2 regions of the Herbidospora sp. NBRC 101105 genome follow, and region 1 is predicted to be linked to the other one. Evidence: riboswitches for the same ligand, from Rfam matches in the RefSeq annotation. Region 1 holds a riboswitch; the other holds the start of a gene.
What was found. Region 1 has a riboswitch for glycine ahead of gcvP (aminomethyl-transferring glycine dehydrogenase). Riboswitches for the same ligand answer to the same signal wherever they lie in the genome.
Positions count from the first base shown of each region.

Region 1 (4,819 bases):
GGTCGAACAGGCCGTCGCGCCGCTGCTGCGCCGCCGGGCCCCGGGGGCCGTCGACCATGCCGGGGAATCGGCACGGGAGATCTCCGGGTTGTTATTACGTATCCACGCCGCGCTGCTGGAAGGGGCCGTCCGCGGCTCTCTCGGCCGTTGACGCGGGTCCGGCGCGCGGGTGTTACGTTGAATGCCTGGTGAGTTGAATACCTGGTGAAATGCCGCATCCCGGAGAGTGAGCGCCTGTGTTGCAGATGGAGTTCGTGGGGGTCCGGGTGGAGATGCCCTCGAACCAGCCGATCGTCCTTCTCAAGGAGGCGAACGGCGACCGCTACCTGCCGATCTGGATTGGCATGACCGAGGCGACCGCGATCGCGCTCGCCCAGGCCGACGAACCGCCGCCCCGGCCGCTGACCCACGATCTGTTCCGCAATGTGCTGGGCGCGTTGAAGGTGTCACTCGAACGCGTCAACATCGTCGCGCTGCGTGACGGAATCTTCTACGCCGACCTCGTGTTCTCCAACGGCGTAGAGGTAAGCGCACGTCCTTCCGACTCCATCGCGCTGGCCCTGCGGACCGACGCGCTGATCTTCGCCAGCGAGGAGGTCATGCGGGAGAACGGCGTCAGCATGGCCGATGACCAGGAGGACGAGGTCGAGAAGTTCCGGGAGTTCCTGGACAACATCAGCCCCGAGGATTTCGGCCGTGCCGGTTGAGTTGAGGGGTTATCTCACCTTCACGACGCGCCGGGGGCGGTCGTTGACTGTGCCTTTCCCCAGTCCTACGGTGCAAGGGAATCCACGGTTGTAGTTCGCGTACCCCCAGATCAGACCGTGGGATGAGAGAAAGCCGGAGGTCCGCAGTGGCGGTCAGCAGCGGCGAGGGTAACAAGGCCGACCAGCACGACTCGGCTCAGCGTGAGTCGGCGCGGGAGCGCGCCGGCGAGCAGGGTCTGCTGTTCGACGAGCGGCCCGCGGCGGTGCGCGACGACATCGGCTACCGCGGCCCCACGGCATGCGCTGCCGCCGGGATCACCTACCGCCAGCTCGACTACTGGGCCCGCACCGACCTGGTGCAGCCGACGATCCGGGCGGCCCAGGGCTCCGGCTCCCAGCGGCTCTACAGCTTCCGCGACATCCTGGTGCTCAAGGTCGTCAAGCGGCTCCTCGACACCGGCGTCTCCCTCCAGCAGATCCGCACCGCCGTCCAGCACCTGCGCGACCGCGGGGTCAACGACCTGGCCCAGATCACGCTCATGAGCGACGGCGTCAGCGTCTACGAGTGCACCTCCGCCGACGAGGTCATCGACCTTCTCCAAGGAGGGCAGGGGGTCTTCGGCATCGCCCTCGGCCGGGTCTGGCGCGAGGTCGAGGGATCGCTCGCGGAGCTGCCGGGGGAACTGGCGGTCGGCCCCGACACTGACGAGGCCGACCACCCCTCCGACGAACTGGCCCAGCGCAGGCGGGCCCGCCGCACCGGTTGAGGCTCCATCTCCCGGGTACGGGTAAGGTTGTCGTAGCCATCGACCCTGCGCGGGAGAGTCCCCATCAGCACTGATGGGGCGCCGAAGGAGCAAACCTCCCCGGAATCTCTCAGGCACCCGGTACCGCCAGGCGAGGCAGCTCTGAAAAGCAGGTCCGCCGTCCAGGCGGCGCCTCACCGAAGGGGAAAACCGGCCGACGGCGTCCGGTGAAGCTCTCAGGTTCCATGACAGAGGGGGAGACCGCCCTGGTCTCGTCTGCCCTGGAGTTCCTGTCATGACCGATCGCACACCGCTCCGTGACCTGGACGCCCCGCCGTTCGCCACCCGCCACATCGGGCCCTCCGACGCCGCTCAGGCGCGCATGCTGGAGGCCGTCGGCTACGAGACGATCGCCGACCTGGTGGCCGTGGCGGTGCCCGAGTCGATCCGCACCACCCGCGCCCTCGACCTGCCGGCCGCCGTGTCGGAGCCGGAGGCGCTCGCCGAACTGCGCGCGCTGGCCGCCCGCAACACCGTGCTGACCTCGATGATCGGGCTGGGCTACCACGACACCATCACGCCCGGCGTGGTGCTGCGCAACGTGCTGGAGAACCCGGGCTGGTACACCGCGTACACGCCCTACCAGCCGGAGATCTCGCAGGGGCGCCTGGAGGCGCTGCTCAACTTCCAGACCGTGGTCAGCGACCTGACCGGGCTCGACGTCGCCGGGGCCTCGCTCCTCGACGAGGCCACCGCCGCCGCCGAGGCGATGACGCTGGCCCGCCGGGCCTCCAAGGTCAAGAGCGACGTCTTCGTCGTGGACGCCGACGCCCTGCCGCAGACCAAGGCGGTGCTGGCCACCCGGGCCGAGCCGCTGGGCATCACCCTCGTCGAGTCCGACCACACCGGCGAACTGCCCGAGTGCTTCGGCGTCCTGGTCCAGTACCCGGGGGCCTCCGGCCGGGTGGCCGACTTCCGCGAGCTGGCGGGCCGGGCCAAGGCCGCCGGGGCGGTCGTGACCGTGGCGGCCGACCTGCTGGCGCTGACCGTGCTGGAGGCGCCCGGCACCCTCGGGGCCGACATCGCGATCGGCTCGTCGCAGCGCTTCGGCGTGCCCCTCGGCTTCGGCGGCCCGCACGCCGCCTACATGTCGGTCCGCGAGGGCCTGCAGCGGCAGATGCCCGGCCGTCTGGTCGGGGTGTCGGTCGACGCCGACGGGCGGCCGGCGTACCGGCTGGCCCTGCAGACCCGCGAGCAGCACATCCGCCGCGAGAAGGCGACCAGCAACATCTGCACCGCCCAGGTGCTCCTGGCGGTGATCGCCTCCATGTACGCCGTCTACCACGGCCCCGAGGGCCTGCGCCGGATCGCCCAGCGGGTGCACCGGCACGCCGCCGTGCTGGCCGCCGGGCTGCGGGCGGGGGGCGTCGAGGTCGTCCACGACGAGTTCTTCGACACCGTGACCACCCACGTGCCCGGCCGCGCGGCCGAGATCGCCGAGGCGGCCCGCGAGCGCGGCGTCAACGTGCGGCAGGACGGCGCCGACCACGTCGCGGTCGCCTGCGACGAGAAGACGACCTCCGCGCACCTGGAGGCCGTCTGGGCGGCCTTCGGCGTCGAGGGGCCGTCGGTGGACGACCTGGACATCTCGACCGACGACGCGCTGCCCCAGGACCTCCAGCGCACCACCGGCTACCTGACCCACCCGGTCTTCCACGCCCACCGCTCCGAGACGGCGATGCTGCGCTACCTGCGCAAACTCCAGGACAAGGACATCGCGCTCGACCGGTCGATGATCCCGCTGGGCTCCTGCACGATGAAGCTCAACGCGACCACCGAGATGGAGCCGATCACCTGGCCGGAGTTCGCCTCCATCCACCCGTTCGCGCCCGCCGGCCAGACCGGCGGCTACGTCGACCTGATCCAGGGACTGGAGAGCTGGCTGGCCGAGGTGACCGGCTACGACGCGGTCTCCATCCAGCCCAACGCCGGGTCGCAGGGCGAGTTCGCCGGCCTGCTGGCCATCCGCGCCTACCACCGGGCGAACGGCGACGCCGAGCGCGACGTCTGCCTGATCCCGTCGTCGGCCCACGGCACCAACGCCGCCTCCGCCGTCATGGCGGGCATGCGCGTCGTCGTGGTGGCCTGCGACGCCGACGGCAACGTCGACCTGGCCGACCTCGACGCCAAGATCGCCAAGCACGCCGACCGGCTCGCCGCGATCATGGTCACCTACCCGTCGACCCACGGCGTCTACGAGGAGACCATCGTCGAGCTGTGCGCCAAGGTGCACGCCGCCGGCGGCCAGGTCTACGTCGACGGGGCCAACCTCAACGCCCTCGTCGGCCTGGCCAAGCTGGGCGAGTTCGGGGCCGACGTGTCCCACCTGAACCTGCACAAGACCTTCTGCATCCCGCACGGCGGCGGCGGCCCCGGCGTCGGCCCGGTCGCCGTCAAGGCCCACCTGGCCGACTTCCTGCCGGGACGCGGCGTCGTGGGCCAGGTCTCGGCCGCGCCGTACGGCTCGGCGGGCATCCTGCCGATCTCGTGGGCGTACGTGCGGATGATGGGCGCCGACGGGCTCAAGGCCGCCACCGAGCAGGCCATCCTGTCGGCCAACTACCTGGCCCGGCGGCTCGCGCCGCACTACCCGGTCCTCTACACCGGGCGCGAGGGCCTGGTGGCCCACGAGTGCATCGTCGACCTGCGCGCGATCACCAAGGAGACCGGCGTCACCGTCGACGACGTCGCCAAGCGGCTCATCGACTACGGCTTCCACGCCCCGACCATGTCCTTCCCCGTGGCCGGCACGCTGATGATCGAGCCGACCGAGTCGGAGGACCTGGCCGAGCTCGACCGCTTCGTCGACGCGATGGTCGCCATCCGCGGCGAGATCGACAAGGTGGCCTCCGGCGGGTACGACGCCAAGGACAACCCGCTGCGCAACGCCCCCCACACGGCCGACGTGCTCACCGCCGACGCGTGGGACCACCCGTACACCCGCACCGAGGCCGCCTACCCGGTGGCCACGCTGCGGGACCAGAAGTACTGGGTGCCCGTCCGCCGCATCGACCAGGCCTACGGCGACCGCAACCTGGTCTGCGCCTGCCCGCCGCTCTCCTCCTACGAGGACTGAACCGCCTGGCTCTTCCCCGGGGAAGGGGACAGAAACCCATCACCTTCCGCATGTCTGCCGCCGTGGGGCGGACCGGGTCGTTAGGATCTTCGCAACCCTTTCGGCCCGGTTCCCTCTGGAGGCCCCCCGAGATGACGGCCATCGACTCCGGACGGCAGATCGACGAGGCCCGGCGCCTCTATGACGCCGGGAATCTCGACGCCGCCGCGGCGATCTTCGCCACACTGGCC
Region 1 covers NZ_BSSX01000001.1:1,790,802-1,795,620, forward strand. The annotation lists gene ftsR (transcriptional regulator FtsR) at 1-151, shown strand, start outside; gene QSK34_RS07825 (bifunctional nuclease family protein) at 237-707, shown strand; gene QSK34_RS07830 (MerR family transcriptional regulator) at 854-1,474, shown strand; glycine riboswitch at 1,515-1,610, shown strand; glycine riboswitch at 1,611-1,712, shown strand; gene gcvP (aminomethyl-transferring glycine dehydrogenase) at 1,749-4,589, shown strand; gene QSK34_RS07840 (hypothetical protein) at 4,721-4,819, shown strand, end outside.

Region 2 (4,819 bases), on a different contig from region 1:
AGGGAGCCGTAGAGGATGACCTGCACCCGCACGGTCTTCTCCAGGAGACCGTCGTGCAGCAGGCCGCGCGCGAACTTGTGCGCGGCCGCCATCGGGCCGCCCGTGTGTGAACTGGACGGCCCGATGCCCACCTTGAACAGGTCGAAGACGCTGATCGCCATGGGCGGACGATCAGCTGTCGCCGGAGATCAGGGCGGTGTACTCCTCGGCGGTGAGCAGATCGTCGGGGGTGCCGGTGATGCGCACCTGGAACAACCAGCCGTCGCCGTAGGGGTCGCTGTTGACCAGCGAGGGGTCGTCGACGACCGTCGAGTTGACCGCGGTGACCTCGCCGCTCACCGGGGCGTAGATGTCGCTGACCGACTTGGTCGACTCGACCTCGCCCACCGCGTCGCCCAGCTCGATGTTCGACCCGACCTCCGGCGGCTGGACGTACACGACGTCGCCGAGCTGCTCGGACGCGTAGGCGGTGATTCCCACCGTGACGGTCAGACCGTCATCGAGCCCGGCCACCCACTCGTGCTCCTTGGTGTAGCTGAGCTCGTCGGGAATGCTGCTCACTTCTTCCTCCTGTAGAAAGGCAGGTCAACGACGTCGACCGGTTCGTGGGAGCCGCGGATGTCCACGGCGGCGGGGGTGGCGGTCACGTAGGCCATCGCGATCGGACGGCCGATCGACGGCGACGGGGCCCCGCTGGTGACCTCGCCGACCACGGCGCCGTCGGCGTCGACGACGGCGAAGCCGTGGCGGGGCACGCGGCGGCCCTTCATCACCAGGCCGACCAGGCGCTTCGCCGGTTCGGCCCCGTCGAGCGCGGCGCGGCCGACGAAGTCGCCCTGCTTGTCGAAGCGCACGACTCTGCCCAGACCGGCGTCCATGGGCGTGGTGGCCGAGGTGAGCTCGTTGCCGTACAGCGGCATGCCGGCTTCGAGCCGCAGGGTGTCGCGGGCGCTCAGCCCGGCGGGCACCAGGCCCTCGGCGGCCCCGGCCTCCATGAGCGCGCCCCACAGGTCCACCGCGTCGTCGGCCGCGACGAACAGCTCGAAGCCGTCTTCGCCGGTGTAGCCGGTGCGGGCGATCAGGGCGCCGACGCCCGCGACCGTGCCCGGGAGGCCGGTGTAGTACTTGAGGTTGGCCAGGTCGGCGTCGGTGAGCTTGGCGACGATCTCCTGGGAGCGCGGGCCCTGGACGGCCAGCAGCGCGTAGGCGTCGGAGCGGTCGTCGACCACGGCGTCGAAGGCCTTCGCGCGGTCGGTGAGCTCGCGGGCGACCCGAAGGTAGTTGGAGGCGTTGGCGCAGACCATGAACTCCTCCGGCGCCAGCCGGTAGACGATCAGGTCGTCGACGATGCCCCCGTCGGCCTCGCACATCATCGTGTAGCGGGCCCGGCCCGGCTCCAGGGCGCCCAGGTTGCCGACCAGCGCGTAGTCGAGGGCGTCGGCCGCGCCCGCGCCGGTCACGTGGATCTCACCCATGTGGGACAGGTCGAACAGCCCCGCGGCGGTGCGGACGGCGGTGTGCTCGGCCGACTCACTTCCGTAGCGCAGCGGCATCAGCCAACCGGCGAAGTCGGTCAGGGTCGCGCCGAGGCTCTTGTGCACCTCGTGCAGCGGGGTCGGTCGGGACATGAAGCGCACCTCGAATAAGGTCGGATGTCAGCATCCTCCCCCTCTGTCATGGGTGCCTGAGAGCTTCGCCCGAGTTTTGCCGGACTTTCACCTTCGGCGAGGCCACCGGCCTGCTTTCCAGAGGACACCTCGCCCGCACGGTCCTTTGCCTTGAGAGGTTCGCGGGGAGGGCTTGCTCCTTCAGGGTCCCTGGCCGGCTGCCAGGGCGCTCTCCCGCGCGGGATCAATGGTGTGCGGTCAGCCTATCTGCCCCGTATGGCCGGACGAAACCCGGCGCGGGTGACGAACGACCCGAACACCGGCGCCTCCTCGTCGGCCTCCGGATGCCACTGCACCGCCCACACGGTGTCGTCGAGCCTGACGGCCTCGATCGTGCCGTCGTCGGCGCGGGCGATCGGTTCCAGGCCCGGCGCCAGGCGGTCGACGGCCTGGTGGTGGTAGTGGGCGGGCGTGATCTCCCCGGTGCCGTAGAGCCGTCGCAGCGGCTCCTCCAGACGTACCGGGACCCGGCCGTAGACGCCCGGCGCGGGGGAGTGGCGGTCGGTGCCGCACACGTCGGGCAGGTGCTGGACCAGCGTGCCGCCCAGCGCCACGTTGAGCACCTGGAGGCCCCGGCAGATGCCCAGCAGCGGAATGCGGGCCTGGAGCGCGGCCTTGACGAGGGAGAACTCGGCGTCGTCGCGGAAGTCCCTGACGTGTCCCGTCCTCGGGTGCCGCACGCCGCCGTAACGGCCGGGGTCGATGTCGCCGCCCCCGGCCAGGATCAGGCCGTCGAGACGGTCGACGAGCTCGCCCGGGTCGCCGGCGGGCGGCAGGATCACCGGCTGCCCGCCGGCCCGTTCGACGTGCCTGACGTAGTCCCACGGCAGCAGGGCCGCGGGGGTGTCCCAGACCGTGAAACGCGCGGGTTCGGCGTAACACGTGATACCGATCACGGGCCTCACAGGGGCGTCACGTACGCCCCGGAGATGCCGCCGTCGACGAGGAACTCGGCGGCGGTGACGAACGACGCGTCGTCGGAGGCCAGGAACGCCACGGCGGCGGCGATCTCCTCGGCCCGCGCGAACCGGCCGAGCGGCACGTGCACCAGACGGCGCTGCGCCCGCTCGGGGTCCTTGGCGAACAACTCGCGCAACAGCGGCGTGTCGACCGGGCCGGGGCACAACGCGTTGACCCGGATGCCCTCGCGCGCGAACTGCACGCCCAGCTCACGGGTCATCGCCAGCACCCCGCCCTTGGACGCGGTGTAGGAGATCTGCGAGGTCGCCGACCCCATGACCGCCACGAACGAGGCGGTGTTGATGATCGACCCCTTGCCCTGTCGTTGCATGTAGGGGATCGCGTGCTTGCAGCACAGGTAGACGCTGGTCAGGTTGACCTCCTGCACGCGCCGCCAGGCGTCCATGCCGGTGGTCAGGATCGAGTCGTCGTCGGCGGGGGAGATCCCGGCGTTGTTGAACGCGATGTCGACGCTGCCAAACTCGGCGAACGCCGTGGCGAACATCCGGACCACGTCGTCTTCCTGGGACACGTCGGCCCTGACGAACAGGCCGCCGACCTCCTCGGCGGCGCTGCGGCCCGCCTCCTCGTCGAGGTCGGCGAGGACGAGTTTGGCGCCCTCCTCGGCGAACCGGCGCGCGGTCGCCAGCCCGATTCCCCCGGCGGCGCCGGTGATGACGGCGACCCGGTCCTGCAAGCGTTGCATGTGGTTCCTAATCCGTTGCGATGAAGACGTTCTTGGTCTCGGTGAAGGCGGCCAGCGCGTCGGGGCCGAGCTCACGGCCCAGGCCCGACTGCTTGAAGCCGCCGAAGGGCGTCCAGTAGCGCACCGACGAGTGGGAGTTGACGCTGAGGTTCCCCGCCTCGACGGCGCGCGCGACCCGGAACGCCCGGCCGACGTCGCGGGTCCAGATGGAGCCCGACAGGCCGTAGGGCGTGTCGTTGGCCCTGGCGACGGCGTCGTGCTCGTCGTCGAACGGGACCACCGACACGACCGGGCCGAAGACCTCGTCGCGGTAGGCCGGGTCGTCGTCGCCGGTGAGGATCGTCGGCGGGAACCAGTAGCCGGGGCCTTCGGGGCAACTGCCCTGGAAGTAAGGGTCCGACACGTAGGAGCGCACCCGGGCGAGGTGTTCGGCGCTGACCAGCGGGCCCATCTGGGTGTCCTCAGCCGTGGGGTCGCCCGTCCTGATCGCCTTCACGGCCTCGGTGAGCCGGGCGAGGAACTCGTCGTGGACGGAACGCTCCACCAGGATGCGCGATCGGGCGCAGCAGTCCTGGCCGCTGTTGTCGAAGACGGCCATCGGGGCCGACGCGGCGGCCTTCTCCAGGTCGGAATCGGCGAACACGATGTTGGCGGACTTGCCGCCCAGTTCCAGCGTCACCCGTTTGACCTGCCGCGCCGCCCGCTCCGCGATCAGCTTGCCGACCTCGGTCGACCCCGTGAACACGATCTTGGCGACGTCGGGGTGCTCGACCAGGCGGGCGCCCGCGACCTCTCCCGCGCCGGGCACGACCTGGAGCACCCCCTCGGGGAGACCGGCTGCGAGAGCCAGCTCAGATAGCCGCGACGCGGTCATCGGGGTCCACTCGGCGGGCTTCACGACGACGGTGTTGCCCGCCGCGAGCGCCGGGGCCGCGCCCCACATCATGATCACCATCGGGAAGTTCCACGGCACGATGATCCCGACCACGCCCAGCGGCTCCTGGAAGGTGAGGTCGACGCCGCCGGGCACCGGGATCTGCTTGCCGTGGTTGCGCTCGGGCGCCCCGGCGTAGAAGTTCAGCACGTCGCGGATGTTGCCGGCCTCCCAGCGGGCGTTGCCCACGGTGTGCCCGGCGTTGGCGATCTCCAGCCGCGCGAGCTCCTCGGCGTGCTCCTCGACCAGCGTGGCGAAGGCGCGCAACAGGCGGGCCCGCTCGCCGGGCGCGACCTCCTTCCAGGTCCGGTACGCCCTTCGTGCCCGCTCGACCACTCGGTCGACCTCGGCGGGGTCGGCCAGCTCCACGTCGGCCAGGACCTGCTCCGTGGCCGGGTTGATGATCTTCACAGCCGTTCGAACCCCCGATAGAGCTCCCAGTCGGTGACCGCCGCGTCGAAGGCGGCCAGCTCGACCCGGGCGTTGTTCGCGTAGTGGTCGACGACCTCGTCGCCGAAGGCGTCCCTGGCGAGCGTAGAGCCCTCGAACACC
Region 2 covers NZ_BSSX01000008.1:116,572-121,390, reverse strand. The annotation lists gene QSK34_RS30245 (L-serine ammonia-lyase) at 1-161, opposite strand, end outside; gene gcvH (glycine cleavage system protein GcvH) at 172-561, opposite strand; gene gcvT (glycine cleavage system aminomethyltransferase GcvT) at 558-1,628, opposite strand; glycine riboswitch at 1,662-1,756, opposite strand; glycine riboswitch at 1,757-1,854, opposite strand; gene QSK34_RS30230 (gamma-glutamyl-gamma-aminobutyrate hydrolase family protein) at 1,871-2,563, opposite strand; gene QSK34_RS30225 (3-oxoacyl-ACP reductase) at 2,569-3,333, opposite strand; gene QSK34_RS30220 (aldehyde dehydrogenase family protein) at 3,341-4,678, opposite strand; gene QSK34_RS30215 (glutamine synthetase family protein) at 4,675-4,819, opposite strand, start outside.
Region 2: it holds a riboswitch for glycine, as region 1 does, so the genes downstream of both, gcvT (glycine cleavage system aminomethyltransferase GcvT) here and gcvP (aminomethyl-transferring glycine dehydrogenase) in region 1, are expected to answer to the same signal.